DNA from 2 places in the Shewanella sp. FDAARGOS_354 genome. Region 2 is predicted to be linked to the other one. Evidence: predicted binding sites of a transcription regulator. Region 2 holds the regulator's gene; the other holds the start of a gene.
What was found. Region 2 encodes sigma-54, which starts transcription at its own class of promoters, with help from an activator protein. Its sites were predicted from a motif close to GTTGGCACGNNNNTNGNNT; they were not measured.

Region 1 (7,851 bases), 200 kb from region 2:
CCGCAGAGGCTGAAGAATAATCTTAACACTGCGCGGTAATGCTCTTCTTGCATCGCTTGCATCCAAGAGGTTTCTAGCGCTTCTTGGCTAGAGAAGTCGAGCGCAGCAACAAAAAGATTGCCAATACGGCTGTCTAAGCGAATTAAAAAGTCGTTCTTCCGCGGAAAGTGGTGACTAATACCTGTGCGGCTAATCCCCGTTGCTTCAGATAACGTGGTATAAGACATAGTCTCAAAGCCAATAGTCAAAATTTGTCTTAACGCTTCATCCATAATCTGATTGATGGTCTGCTCAGTCTGTACTCGCGAGCGCTTAGCCATAATAAAGTCTCCCACTGTTCTTTTTGTGGGATAGAGCTTACCAAAGCCTTTCAGGGATTACTGCTGTTTAAAAACGTGAAACAAGTGTATTTCACTTTTGTTCAGCTAGGGTTCAGTTTTAAAAGGAGGATTTCATCGCCTTTGTTTACATATTTATAACATTGAATTTTGTACTAACCAGTCGTGTGCTTTTTGTTCCCCCATTAACAATGTTAGGGTCGGCGTTAAATAACGCCCAAGATCGGATTTACGCCAAAACAGGTATTCTGGCAGGGGTTGTAGCACGGTATCACTAAAAGTTCGTTGTATTAAACTCGAATATTCACGCAAAACCTGCGGTTCAATTTGTACCATTTGAGGATAAAAATCGGCTACAAAATCACGATAGTGAGTATATTGAACGATTTGAGTGACCTGATATTTATTTAACACCTGTATCATCATTGGCGCACTCCAGTGTGACATATATTGCGAACTTGTAAGCGCCGCTAGGTTGCGCCGGTGATACTGCTGCCAAGCTAAATCAAAATTGCCTTTAGCATTGGCAATACACCAGATGAGATACAGATCCGCTAACCATTCATGCTGATAAGGTGTTAATTCCTTAGGTAATAAACTCCCCTGCAACGCCAAGTTTTCAAGGTGGCCTAGTTCATGCCAAAGGGTTAATTGTGCTTGTTCTTTTAGATCTAATTGGTAGGTAATACCATCAATATTGGCCAGTTGGATCTCTGGTGTTTCTTGCTCATTGACGAGTATTAGGCCGGAGAAATGACTATCTTCAACAGGTAATACCATGGCACTGCGAAGCCCAAGCTCTGTTTTAAACTGGGCCTCACTGTGGGGGAGCTGTTCACGAACCTGAGTTGGAAATGTTGCCAGACACTGACTCAATTGCGCTAAAGGACAAAGTAATGCCTGCTTATCGGCAATAGGCACCCAAGTTAAGCTTGATATCAGAGTCAGTGCAATTAAACTCACTGTTTTGCCATGATATTCTGGATAATCGCCGTAGTAGAGATACCGTCTTCAAATCCCAACACTTGCACTTGGCCGCCCGCAGCAATGACCTCGGCGCCACCCGCAATATCTTCAATCTTATAATCACCACCTTTCACTAAAAGATCCGGTAGTAATCTGGCGATGATCCGTTGTGGCGTATCCTCACTAAAAGGCACCACCCAATCGACGGCGGCTAATCCTGCCAACACCGCCATACGTCTATCCACTTGATTAACTGGGCGACCTTCGCCTTTTAAGCGTTTGACTGAGGCATCGTCATTCACGGCCACGATCAATCTGTCGCCTAAGGCTTTGGCTTGCTTGAGGTAACTGACGTGTCCCGCGTGCAGAATATCGAAGCAACCGTTGGTCATCACCACTCGCTCACCACGTAATTTGGCTTGCTCTAGGGCGTAAGCAAGTTGATCTTCACTCACTACCCCAAAGCCAGATTCACCGTGATGCAGTGCTAGGGCCTCAATCAACTCAATACGAGAAACCGTAGAAGTACCCAGTTTACCCACCACAACGCCAGCGGCAGTATTGGCAATCGCACAGGCCTGCGGTAACTCAGCACCCGCGGCTAGAGACGTCGCTAAAGCTGAAATCACAGTATCGCCAGCACCCGTTACGTCATACACCTCACGGGCGACTGTTGGGATGTGTAATTCAGGGGCATTGGCCGTCACTAAGGTCATACCTTTTTCAGAGCGAGTGACTAAGATAGCGTCGAACTGGTACTTGTTCAGTAATCCGCGAGCCTTTTCGAGTAGATCTGCTTCAGAGGTTACCGCGCCAACCACGGCCTCAAATTCACTCATATTCGGTGTGATGAGCGAGGCGCCATGATAACGGCTAAAATCGGAACCCTTAGGGTCAACCAGTACTTTTACGCCTTTGGAACGAGCCAGCGCGATAAAATCCTGCGGCTTATCGATAGCGCCCTTCGCATAATCCGATAGCACGACCACATCGACCGAATCGAGTAAGGCTTCAGACTGCTTAAGTAAGCGCGCACTATCCTGCTTATCGAAGGACTCTTCAAAGTCGAGGCGAATAAGCTGTTGATTGCGCGATAAAACCCTAAGCTTGGTAATGGTCGGTTTGTCAGCAATATTCAACCATTGTGGTTCAACCCCAAGTGCTTGTACGCCAAGCGTTAACGCCTTAGCCGTATCATCATTGCCCACTAAGCCCGCCAATTGTACTTGGCCACCTAAGGTCGCAATATTCAGCGCCACGTTAGCCGCCCCGCCCGGTCTATCTTCGACTTGGTTAATCTTCACCACGGGCACTGGCGCCTCGGGGGAAATACGTCCCGTAGGCCCAACCCAGTAGCGATCTAACATCACATCGCCGACGACTAATACTTTGGCTTTTTCAAATGCTGGCAGAGAAACCTTCATAGCGCTCTTATCAGTTGCAGAAATTAAACCGTGATTGTACCTAATTTTCAGCAAAAGATGAGTTAGAATAAGCAGTAATTTTCAAAAGTAGTGAGTATTTTTGTGGTCGAGAAAGCTGAGTTTTCATCATCTTTATATCATCCGAAACACTGGCCCATGTGGTTTGGGGTGTTAGTGATGCGGATTACCCAAGTGCTGCCTCTATCATGGCAGATGAAATTAGGCAAAGGCATGGGCCGATTAGTCAAGGCACTTGCGGCCAGTAGAACCCATACCGCGCGCCGAAATTTAACCCTCTGCTTCCCGGATATGCCAGAGGCCGAGCGAGAAGCGCTCCTCACCCGCAACTTTGAAGAAACGGGCAAAGCGATTTTCGATACCATTAATGCTTGGTGGTGGTCTGATGAAAAAATCCAACAACATATGCAGATAACCGGCAAAGAATACGTTCAAGACACCTTGAACGCTGGCCATGGGGTGATACTGTTTGCAGTGCACTGCTTACCACTGGAAATGGGCGCACGTATTTTTGGTCAATTCCAACCCGGTGTTGGGGTGTACCGCCCACATAACAATCCCGTGATGGAATACCTGCAAGTGAAAGGTCGATTACGTTCGAATAAAGCCTTAGTGCCGAAACGCGATCTACGCCAAATGGTACGCTGTTTACGTAACCCCGATGTGATTTGGTATACCGCTGACCAAGACTTTGGCCGCTCTAGTGCAGTGTTTATTCCGTTTTATGCCGTGCCCGATGCCGCCACTATTACTGGCGCAACCACGCTGGCAAAGTTAGGTAAGGCCAAGGTATTACCCTTCTTTGTTGAGCGCACAGAAGGAGATACGGGCTACCGGATTGAAATCATGCCTCCATTAGATAATTTCCCAGGTGAAGACGAAGTCGCCGATGCCATCCGTGGTAACAAAATTATTGAACAGATTATCGATAAAAATCGTGCTCAATATATGTGGCTCCATCGCCGCTTTAAGACGCGCCCGGATCCAACGGATAAGTCCTTATATAAGTAAGCTTTTGGTTAATCACATCGAGATAATCGCTTAAAAGAGAATACAAAATGCCAAGCAATCGCTTGGCATTTTGTTTATATCTTTTGCATCTTTAGGCGATAAAGTTGAGCTAAGAAAATTGCATATTAAGCACTAAAACGCCGCAATAAAAGGCGAGCCTAAGCAAGTTCAGCCAGCACCTTTGGTGGGCGATTTTTAATTGCCTTGTTAGGTAATTGGATCATTGCTGAGTACTAACCTCTACAGAGGAATCTGTGACAACCGCAATAGTTACAATACCAGAGGTAAAGTAAACCGCGGGAAAACTGGAAGTAATTCGCCCATTTGAGTATAAGGCTTTAAATTCCATTGTAGCTTCATCAGTAACTTCAAACTCAATAATGGTGTCTGGTGAAAGCTCGCCAAGATCCTTAATTTTATCTCTCCAATGAGCCGTAACGTTAACAGGAACACTGGCTTCATTTTTTACGATAAACCTTGGCGTTGTCACATGTAGCGCAGCCAAATAGACCAATGCGACTCCGCCAAGGATTAAAAATGCTGCGATCGATAGTAGTAATTTGTTGATCATGGGTAACTCTGTCACCTAACAAGAGGTCTTTAAACACTGATTTAGTTAAGCCTACGCCGGTAAGCGAATACCCACATTGGTGACTTTGCCTTCATAGAGTCCCGCGACGACCCAATGGAGTGATTGCCATTGAAACTGGTCTCCAAGTACTGGATGCGCACCTAACTCTAAAGCAACTAAATCAGCAACAGTCATGCCGCCAGTTTCATCGTCTAATGTTAAGCCATAGATAGGTGCAAGATCCGCCAATTTAACCTCGGTATCGATAAAGAAGTCACCAAAGAAACGTGGAACCTCCTTGGTTTCAGGGGCTTGGCTAAAGAGGTTACTCAATGCTTCAAGGCTCTTTTCCTGCCCGAGTACGCACAGAATATCACCCGCCTCTAAGCACGTACTTCCCGAAGGATGCAATAACCTATTATTGCGAAATACTGCCGCAATGCGAGTACCATCGGGCATTGCTAAGCGTTTTAGCGGTTCACCAATACACCACTTACTTTCACTCAAACGATAGACAAACACTTCCCATTCGCTGCTCGGGTAAATTTCAACCCCCGAACGCGAAACGGGCAAAGGCTTTGGGGGCAATTCTACCTTTGCTAAGCGTGCAGCCGTAGTCAGTGACGCCCCTTGGACTAGCAGAGAGACTAACACCACAAAAAAGGCCAAGTTAAAATACAATTGAGCCCCAGGAAGCCCGGCCATCATTGGGAATACCGCTAAAATAATCGGCACGGCACCACGAAGCCCAACCCAAGAGATAAACCAGCGGTCACGGCTGCTAAAACTCTTAAATGGCAGCAAACTTAGCCATACCGCTAAAGGTCTGGCAAACAGGATCATCCCAAAGGCCAGTGCTAAGCCCGGCAGCCAAATATCTAATAGATCCGAGGGGGTTAGGAGTAGTCCCAAGACGAGGAACATACCGATTTGACTCACCCAAGTCATTCCATCCAATACGTTTAATATCGCATGACGTCCACGAGTTGGCTTATTACCGAGGAATAAGCCAACTAAGTAAATCGACAGAATGCCACTGCCACCTAACTTGTTCGATGCAGCGTAAATAATAAGGCCGCCACTGAGCACGAGAATCGAATATAGACCTTCAGCGAGTTGACTTAAGTTCACTAATTTCCATAGCAGCCAGCCACCACCCAAGCCTAATAAAATTCCCAGCCCAAATTGTTTAATAAAGCTAATCAGCATAAAGCTTGCAGATAGCTCGGCATCGACATTGCCGAGAATGGCAATCAAGGTGACAGTTAAAAATACCGCCATAGGGTCGTTACTACCCGATTCGATTTCCAGCGTTGCTCCAACCCGCTCATTAAGGCTGCGTCCCTTTAACAGTGAGAATACCGCCGCCGCATCGGTAGAGCCGACAATCGCTCCCACCAGCAAACCTTGTAGCCAATGTAAGTCAAATAGCCACGCAGCCATAATGCCTGTGATACTGGTGGTGATCGCCACCCCAAAGGTTGCCAAGGATAACGCAGGCCACAGTGCGACCCTGAAGCTCGCGACCCGAGTGCGCATACCGCCATCGAGCAAAATAATGGCTAAGGCTAAGTTACTGACAAGATAAGCGGTTGAATAATCATCGAAGAGAATACCGCCGGGACCATCTTCACCAGCAAGAATACCTACGGCGAGGAAAATTAATAAGATAGGAATCCCAAGACGGGATGACATGGGACTAAGCAAAACACTCACGGCAGTAAGTAAGGCACCGATCAGAAAAAAACTATTGATGGAATCTGCATCCACACATGCCTCCTTAAATGCTGCTGGCTCAGCTAAACGATAGCAAAAACACCTAGATTAAAAATGACTCAATTAAAAATTTCAGTGTTTCTATACTAGCATAAAAAATGCAGATTATTGGAGTTTTAAATATTAAATTTCAATCATCTACACTAAAATAATCATCAACAGTAACTTTAGGCTAATTTTCAGATAAAAACACATAAAAAGACAAATACAACCTGAACATCAAACCATAAACATAAACAAAATAAAGCTTATATTTATCAAGTTCTTTAAAAAATAAATCCGACACAAACTTTCCATTTTTAATCAAAAAAATATCGATAACCATATAAAAAGACACTATATCGATAAAAACATATACCTAACTATATTTATCGCCGCAATACCTTGAAAGACCACATTAAATTGAATAGTTCATTGTGTTATCAACATTGGCCCACCAATGACTGTCATAAAGACAATTAATGTCATTATGACAATTTTTATTGCTATCAAAAAGACACCATTAAGAATTTAAATTAAATTTTTTTCCTTTATTTTCAATAACAAAAATACTTGGCACATATTGCGCAATAGCAAATTACAGGTATCAAAATGACGTTGGATTAAGGGGATTTATGAGCAAACAAAAACTCACCGCTATAGCACTATTATTAGTGTTGATTGCCTCATTTACTGTACTACTGAGCGTAGGCAGTGAAATTTATCGAGAAAAACCACCCATTCCCAGTGCATTTGTCGATGTGAATGGCCAAGTTATCTTTAGTGAAAATGATATAGAACAAGGTCAATTAGTATGGCGCTCAATGGGCGGCCATCAACTCGGTTCGATTTGGGGACATGGCTCCTATGTCGCCCCCGATTGGACCGCAGACTGGTTACACAGAGAAGCCCAAGCTTGGCTCGACCTGCGCGCCAAGCAACAATATCAAACGCCTTTCGAGCAACTAGGTTCCCAAGAAAAAGCGGGGCTTGAACAAGCATTAAGGGATGATTTACGCCATAACAGTGTTGAACAACAGATCGATGGCACTCAGCTTATTAGGCTATCGACCACACGGGTAGAAGCAATTCGCACGGTTAATCAACACTATTTATCCTTGTTTGGTGATGACCCTAAACTCAGTTCACTACGCGAACAATACGCCATGAAAGAGGGCACAGTGCCCGATGTTACTCGCCGTGAACAACTTAATGCGTTCCTGTTTTGGGGGGCTTGGGCTGCCATCACTGAACGCCCAGATGCACCCTATACCTACACCAATAACTGGCCGTTCGATCCTCAATTAGGCAATACTCCCACCTCGGATAATATTGTCTGGTCGATACTCAGTATCGTGACCCTGATAGCGGGTATTGGTGGATTGCTATGGCACCATGCCAGCGGTAAGCACGAAAGTCTGCCTAAGCCGTCGGAACAAGACCCGCTGTTTTTCACTAAACCAACCGCTTCACAAAAAGCCGTCGGCAAATACTTCATTACGGCGATAGGTCTCTTTTTACTGCAAATTTTACTCGGAGGCATTACCGCTCACTATGCGGTAGAAGGCCAAGAGTTTTATGGTTTACCTATTGCGGAAATACTCCCCTATTCAGTAACGCGTACTTGGCACACCCAATTAGCCGTATTTTGGATCGCAACTGCTTGGTTAGGTACAGGGCTGTATATTGCTCCTGCGTTATCGGGCCATGAACCCAAATATCAACGAATAGGCGTTAACGTACTCTGGGTAGCCTTAGTGGTGGTTGT
Region 2 (7,851 bases):
CTCTTCATCAGACCGATTTCGGCGGTGAGTGCCGAACCTGCGCGGCCAGCAAATAACAACGCTGTAACCACGGGGCCAAGTTCACGCAGTAAACTTAAGGCCACCATCGGGCCTAAACTTTCTTCCGTCCCAAACCCGACTAAGATGTTGTAGCCCTGCAGCGCCAACACCATGCCGATAAACAGGCCGGAGACCACAATAATGACCATAGATTGTACGCCGACCACATAGATTTGGCGCACTAATAATGGAAAACCTTTACGCACCCGAGGCCAACGAACAATCGCGCCCCACAGCATCAGGCCTGCACGGCCAAAACCGAGCACTAACTCGATAGCGCTGCGGCCAAGGTCGGCAATACTATCTAATAACTTCACTTGCCAACTCCTTTTGCCAATAATTCTTGCTGGTAATCCTTTGCCGGATAATGGAACGGCACAGGGCCATCTGGCGCACCTTGAATAAACTGCTTGAGCTGCGGATTATCCGCATGCTTTAACTCCTCAGGCGTGCCATGGGCAATAACTTTTTTATCTGCAACCACATACACATAATCTGCAATCCCGAGCACTTCATCCACATCGTGGGATACCACAACCGAGGTTAAATTAAGTGCATCGGAAAGTTCGCGGATAAGCTTAACCAGCACGCCCATAGAAATAGGGTCTTGTCCGGCAAAGGGTTCATCGTACATGACCATTTCTGGCTCAAGGGCTATCGCCCGAGCTAAGGCAGCGCGGCGCTGCATCCCACCGGATAACTCGCTGGGCATCATTTGCGCGGCGCCCCGCAGCCCAACGGCCTCAAGTTTCATCAGCACGATAGTCCGAATAATCTCTTCGGGCAGGCCTGAATGTTCACGTAGCGCAAAGGCAACGTTATCAAAGACGTTGATATCGGTGAATAATGCGCCACTTTGAAACAACATACTCATGCGCTTGCGCAGTTCGAATAATTCGCTACGGCTCGCAGCATGCACATCCTGTCCATCGAACAACACTTGGCCGCTATCGGGGGTTAATTGGCCGCCGATAAGCTTGAGCAAGGTGGTCTTACCTATACCACTCGGTCCCATAATGGCGGTGACTTTGCCCCTAGGGATAGACAGGCTAATATCTTCATATATGACACGCTGGCCACGGCGAAAGCCCAAATGACGGATCTCAACCAACGGCGTTTGTTCTTGAGTCATGCTTGATTCCGATATTTGAAAAGAGGTGGCCTACGCTTCCTGCCCAGACCAATCGAAGAGCCGCAAATTGTACGTAATTGCGCTTTAACCTACAACAGAATCGACACTATCGTCCTGCGATACTTTCAATTTGCCTCATTTCCAGCGAGAATGCGCCCTAAGTTTTCGCTCTGTGAAGCTAAAGTGTTACTTAATGTTTTCAGCTGTGTTGATAAATTAGCAAAATAGTTTTGTAAACGCTCACGACATAAGCTAATTGACACAAAGATAATGTGAGTACAACTTAACTTAAAAACGCTATTGAGTTCTGCAATTAAGCATCAAACTGGCCATCATAGTTACCTTACTCACTGCGGGTGGCAAAAGGGAAATACCAAAGACGATGATATTGCTCAAGGCATTCAATGGCTAAACGATATATTCTGCCCTAATGCCTAGGCGCAGAGCTTAAACAATAGCATGCGACTCAAAGTAACAAGCCGTTAATTTTATCATCTTTATCGCGTACCAAATTGTGCTATTCCAATCCCAGACGGGGCGACAAAGACAATGCAAGAAGAGAGATAGACATGGTAGACCAATCACAATTGCGCCAGTGGGGCTGTAAAGTCATCGATATTGAAAAATCGGCCCTCGACAATCTTTATCAATATGTCGATTCCGTTGAATTCGCCCAAGCCTGCGAGTTAATCCTCAACTGCACCGGCAAAGTCATCGTGATGGGGATGGGGAAATCTGGCCATATTGGTAATAAAATCTCTGCTACCCTCGCCAGCACTGGCACCCCTGCCTTCTTTGTGCATCCAGGCGAAGCCAGCCATGGCGACTTAGGCGTACTCTCTGATAATGATATTATCCTCGCCATTTCAAACTCGGGTGAATCGAGCGAAATCCTTGCGCTGATGCCCGTTATCCAACGTAAAGCCATTCCCGTTATCGCCATGACGGGCAAACCTGAGTCCACGATGGCACGTTTGGCCAAAATTCATTTATGTATTGAAGTGCCTGAAGAAGCCTGTCCGCTCGGGCTTGCGCCAACCTCGAGCACCACCGCAACCTTAGTGATGGGTGATGCGATGGCCATTGCGCTGCTGCAAGCCAAAGGCTTTACTCGGGAAGACTTTGCCATGTCTCACCCAGGCGGTGCCCTAGGGCGTAAGCTACTGTTAAAAGTCAGTAATGTCATGCACAGTGGCGATGATTTACCACTGGTTAAACACGATATTTGCATCACCGATGCCCTGTATGAAATCTCCAAGAAGGGCCTAGGCATGACGGCGGTGATCGATGAACAAAACAAACTCGTGGGCATTTTTACCGACGGCGACCTACGCCGCGTTATCGATGCCCAAGTAAACCTACGCACCACGCCTATCGCTGATGTGATGACGCGAAACTGTGTCACAATTACTGAAAACGTCTTGGCAGCACAGGCGCTGCAAGTGATGGACTCAAAAAATATCAACGGCCTGATAGTGATAGATAAAGACAATCATCCTGTCGGTGCGCTCAATATGCTCGATATGGTTAAAGCGGGAGTCATTTAATGCCACAGCAAGGATTTTACGGCCCGATCAGCGATGATGTGTGGCAAAGAGCGCAAAAAATTAAACTGCTGATCTGCGATGTGGATGGGGTATTTTCTGACGGCCGCATTTATTTAAGCAACTCGGGTGAAGAGCTCAAAGCCTTCCATACCCGCGATGGTTATGGCGTGCGCTCTTTATTGACCAGTGGCTTTAATCTGGCCGTGATAACAGGCCGCCAGTCTAAAATTGTTGAAAACCGCATGACGGCCCTCGGTGTAACCCATATTTATCAAGGTGTGGATAATAAATTTGTCCCCTATGAAGAACTGCTGTCGCTCTACAATGTCACACCTGAAGAAGTTGCCTATATCGGTGATGATATTGTCGACCTGCCAGTGATGAATGTCGTCGGTCTTGCCGTCTGTGTCGCCGATGGACATCCCTATGTGCGCCAACACGCCCATTTTGTGACCCAGTTAAATGGTGGTCATGGTGCGCTCAGAGAGCTGACAGATCTGTTACTTCTGAGTCAAAACAAATTTACCTCAGCCCATGGGATGAGCATATGAGTCGTGTGACCCTCGCCATTATTGCTTTTTTTGGTACTGCACTCGTGCTGTATTGGCAGGTCCAACAAAAACGCGGTGGCGATACCGATAGCAGCCTGAATGATACAGACAGACCCGACTACATTATCGAAGATCTGCGCAGCATCGAGTTTAACGAGCAAGGACAAGTCAATAGTCGCGTCACGGCAAAGCACATGGAACACTATGAGCTTAAAAACCAAACCGACTTTATTCAGCCTGTCTATCTTGTGTATCCCGACCAAGGTAAAGCAAAATGGCAGATCAGAGCCGATCAAGGTCGACTCAACAAAGATACTGGCAAGGTTGTATTAGAAAATAATGTTATTATCGATGCCATCAGCCCTGGTGAACCGATACAAACCTTGTCCACCAGTTTTTTAGAACTCGATCTCAACACAATGATAATGACCTCTGACCGCATCATTTACGTCACAGGGAAAGATTTTAATATTCAAGGGCAAGGCCTTTATGCCGACCTTAACGCGCAGGAAGTGCAATTGACCAGTCAGGTAGTAGGAACCTATGAAGCAAAATAACATATTACTTGCCAGCCTAATGCTAATGACAAGCATGAATGCCTTCGCCAAGATCGGTGACTTACAGCAAGAAGTGAAAATTAAAGCCGTCAGTCAAACTGCGGACATTAAAAACAATCAGATCATTTTCTTCGGTCCCGTTGAAGTTGTTCAAGGCTCAATTAAAATCCATGCGGATCAACTCCGTGCATTTTCTGTCGAAGGCGAAAATAGTAAAGTCTTACTGGCTACAGGAAATCCAGCAACCTACAGCCAAATCCTTGATGATGGCCGCCCTGCATCTGCTAGCGCCAAAGAGATTCGCTATGAAATGGCCACTCGGACGTTGACCCTAACTGGTACAGCGACCCTAGACCAAGCGGGTAGTCAAGTTACAGGCAATTTAATTCGTTACGATATTATTCAGCAAAAACTGATCGCCGAAAGTAGCGGCAATGGTGATGATCGCGTAATTACCATTATTCAACCTGATAATTATCAGGAAGAACTCAAAAATACACCAACAGATAAACCTGTGAAAAAACAGGATTCTAAATGACCCAAATCACCTTAAAAGCACAGAATCTCGCCAAGAGTTATAAGAGTCGTCAGGTTGTCAAAGATGTCAGCCTGACGGTCAAAACGGGTCAAGTCGTCGGCCTACTCGGCCCTAACGGCGCGGGCAAAACCACCACCTTTTACATGGTCGTGGGCTTAGTTAAAAGCGATAAAGGCCATATCTTTATCGACGATGATGATTTAACCGCCGATCCTATGCATCTGCGTGCCCGCAAAGGTATTGGTTACCTACCACAGGAAGCGAGTATCTTTCGTAAATTAACCGTACACGACAACATCATGGCGGTACTGCAAACCCGTAAAGAGCTCAATAGTGACCAGCGCGAAGAAGCACTAGAGCAACTGCTAGAAGAGTTCCATATCACCCATATTCGTGACAGCCAAGGCATGTCCTTATCGGGCGGTGAACGTCGACGCGTCGAAATTGCCCGCGCCTTAGCGGCCAACCCCAAGTTTATTCTGCTTGATGAGCCCTTTGCGGGCGTTGATCCGATCTCCGTTATCGATATCAAGAAAATTATCGAGCAGCTTAAGAGCCGAGGCCTTGGTGTACTGATCACTGACCACAATGTGCGCGAGACCTTAGACGTCTGTGAACATGCTTACATTGTGAGTCACGGTAATCTTATTGCCGAGGGCACACCCGCAGAGATCTTAGACAATCAGCAAGTTAGGGCTGTGTACTTAGGTGAACAATTCAGGCTATAGTTACTAAAACAAAGCTAATAAGCCTTGAATTTGAGAGCGCTAGGCTCCATCCATATGATATCAAGCGACCTAAACTCACAATAATAACCTAGGGATCAGCGGTAACATGAAAGCGTCACTCCAGCTCAAACTGGGTCAACAGTTAACCATGACGCCACAACTTCAGCAGGCCATTCGCCTGCTGCAACTGTCGTCATTGGAACTGCAACAAGAAATCCAGCAAGCCTTAGATTCTAATCCTCTTCTCGAGCTGGAAGAGGAGCAATTTGACGCGCCTAGCGAACGTAAGCAAGATATCGCCGATACCGACTTTAGCGAAACGACTGCCCAGCCACAGGAACAAGATAATTCCACCGTGGACATTGCCGAGTCGCTGACCAAAGAATCTCTGCCCGAAGAGTTACCCATGGATACCACTTGGGATGAAGTCTTTACCGCATCGCCAAACTCAGGTTCTGGCGCCAGCCGTGAAGATGACATGCCCTTCCAAGGGGAAACTAGCGAGGGGTTGTACGAACATTTAGAATGGCAAAAAAACCTCACACCCTTCTCTGAAACCGATTTAGCCATTGCCACCGCGATTATTGATGCCATTGACGATCAAGGTTATCTCACTCAAAGCACTGAAGATATCCTCGAAGCCATGGGCAATCCCGAGATTGAACTCGACGAAGTCGAAGCCGTGCTCAAGCGTATTCAACACTTCGACCCTGTTGGTGTCGCGGCAAGGGATTTAAGCGAATGTTTACTGATCCAGCTATCTCATTTTTCGCCTGATACCCCTCACATCGAAAACGCCCGCATGTTGATCAAAGATCATTTAGATCTGATCGCCGCTCGCGACTTTAGGCTGTTAATGCGTAAGACCAAACTGAAAGAGGACGAGTTAAGGGACAGTATTGCGCTGATCCAAACCTTGAACCCTCGTCCCGGTTTACTCATCACCCCTGTCGATGAAGAATATGTGATCCCCGATGTATCGGTGTCGAAGAAAAACGGCCGTTGGGTGGTCGAATTAAACCCTGACTGCATGCCAAAAATCAACGTAAATCAGCAATATGCAGCAATGGCCCGAAGTTCAAAAAATCAAGCTGATAGCCAATTTATTCGTGGCCATCTGCAAGAAGCCAAGTGGTTTATTAAAAGCCTTGAAAGCCGTAACGAAACACTGCTCAAGGTGGCAAACTGTATAGTGCAATATCAACAGGGTTTCTTCGAATATGGCGAAGAAGCCATGAAACCTATGGTCCTAAACGATATCGCCGAGGCGGTAGAGATGCATGAGTCCACCATTTCACGGGTGACGACTCAAAAATACATGCATACCCCAAAAGGACTTTTTGAACTAAAATATTTCTTCTCAAGCCACGTCGGGACGGATGATGGCGGTGAGTGCTCATCCACAGCAATCAGAGCTTTCATTAAGAAACTGGTTGCAGCGGAAAACCAGAAAAAACCATTAAGCGACAGCAAGATGGCTCAACTTCTGGCAGAACAGGGAATTAACGTTGCGCGCAGAACCATTGCGAAGTACCGAGAAGCGATGCTTATTCCCCCTTCCAATCAGCGTAAAAGTTTATAGCCTATTGTGAGTATCGGAGGACGTTTCTATGCAAATAAACCTAAGTGGACACCATATCGAGATTACTGAATCGTTACGGGCATATGTTGAGGAAAAGTTTTCAAAACTTGAACGTCATTTCGAACAGATCAATAATGTGCACGTTGTGCTCAATGTTGAGAAAATGCAACAGATTGCCGAAGCGAGAATCAACCTCACCGGTGGTGAAGTCTTCGCGACTTCAGAGCATGCAGATATGTATGCTGCCATAGACGTCCTGATTGATAAACTTGATCGTCAGGTTATTAAACACAAAGAGAAGTTAACAAAACACTAGCAATGGAACTTCGTACCATACTGCGGCCGGAGTGCACAACCTGCGCCACTCCGGGCAGTAAGAAAAAGGTACTGGAACTCATCAGCGACTTAGCCGCTGCCCAGTACCCCACCCTCTCATCTCAAGAGATCTTCGAAAGCCTCGTGGCGCGCGAAAAGATGGGTAGCACAGGTATAGGTAACGGTATCGCCATTCCACATGGTCGATTAACCGATATAACACAACCCATAGCGATATTGATAAAATGTGAGGAGCCGATAGCCTTTGATGCTATCGATAAACAACCCGTCGATATTTTATTTGCACTACTCGTGCCTGCCGACCAATGTCAGCAGCACCTAAGTACCTTGTCATGCATGGCTGAAAAGCTCAGTGACAAGCAAATATTAAAACAATTGCGCAAGACGCATGATGAAACGGAACTCTATCAGGTAATCATTGGATGAAACTGGTCATAGTGTCAGGGCGTTCAGGCTCAGGCAAATCGGTCGCACTTAGAGTGCTTGAAGATCTCGGCTACTATTGTGTCGATAATTTGCCTTTGCCTTTGATTGGCAGTTTGCTTGAACAGCTCAAAGGCAGTAACGATCTCGTTGCTATCAGTGTTGACGTGCGCAATTTACCAGAGCAAGACAAAGTGCTGGTTAAACAGCTTGCCAGCCTGCCTACGGGCACTGAACTCACCAGCTTCTTCTTAAACTCCAGCGATAAAGTGTTGCTCAAACGCTACAGTGAAACGCGGCGCTTACATCCCTTATCTAAGAGCCGAGTGTCACTGCAAGAAGCCATCAAGCTTGAAGGCAAATTGCTCGAGCCGCTGTCACAGCAGATGGATCACTA

Region 1: the regulator sigma-54 is predicted to act here: its motif matches at 6,656-6,674, upstream of CEQ32_RS20730 (nitric-oxide reductase large subunit).

Annotation. Positions count from the first base shown of each region.
Region 1 covers NZ_CP022089.2:4,604,116-4,611,966, reverse strand. Annotated here, with positions in the region: gene CEQ32_RS20760 (TetR family transcriptional regulator) at 1-320, opposite strand, end outside; gene CEQ32_RS20755 (hypothetical protein) at 474-1,301, opposite strand; gene hldE (bifunctional D-glycero-beta-D-manno-heptose-7-phosphate kinase/D-glycero-beta-D-manno-heptose 1-phosphate adenylyltransferase HldE) at 1,298-2,728, opposite strand; gene CEQ32_RS20745 (LpxL/LpxP family Kdo(2)-lipid IV(A) lauroyl/palmitoleoyl acyltransferase) at 2,831-3,757, shown strand; gene CEQ32_RS20740 (hypothetical protein) at 3,978-4,343, opposite strand; gene CEQ32_RS20735 (potassium/proton antiporter) at 4,380-6,098, opposite strand; gene CEQ32_RS20730 (nitric-oxide reductase large subunit) at 6,719-7,851, shown strand, end outside.
Region 2 covers NZ_CP022089.2:4,406,345-4,414,195, reverse strand. Annotated here, with positions in the region: gene mlaE (lipid asymmetry maintenance ABC transporter permease subunit MlaE) at 1-377, opposite strand, end outside; gene mlaF (phospholipid ABC transporter ATP-binding protein MlaF) at 374-1,192, opposite strand; gene CEQ32_RS19855 (KpsF/GutQ family sugar-phosphate isomerase) at 1,762-2,739, shown strand; gene kdsC (3-deoxy-manno-octulosonate-8-phosphatase KdsC) at 2,739-3,290, shown strand; gene lptC (LPS export ABC transporter periplasmic protein LptC) at 3,287-3,847, shown strand; gene lptA (lipopolysaccharide transport periplasmic protein LptA) at 3,834-4,385, shown strand; gene lptB (LPS export ABC transporter ATP-binding protein) at 4,382-5,113, shown strand; gene CEQ32_RS19830 (RNA polymerase factor sigma-54) at 5,220-6,695, shown strand; gene hpf (ribosome hibernation promoting factor) at 6,724-7,011, shown strand; gene ptsN (PTS IIA-like nitrogen regulatory protein PtsN) at 7,014-7,457, shown strand; gene rapZ (RNase adapter RapZ) at 7,454-7,851, shown strand, end outside.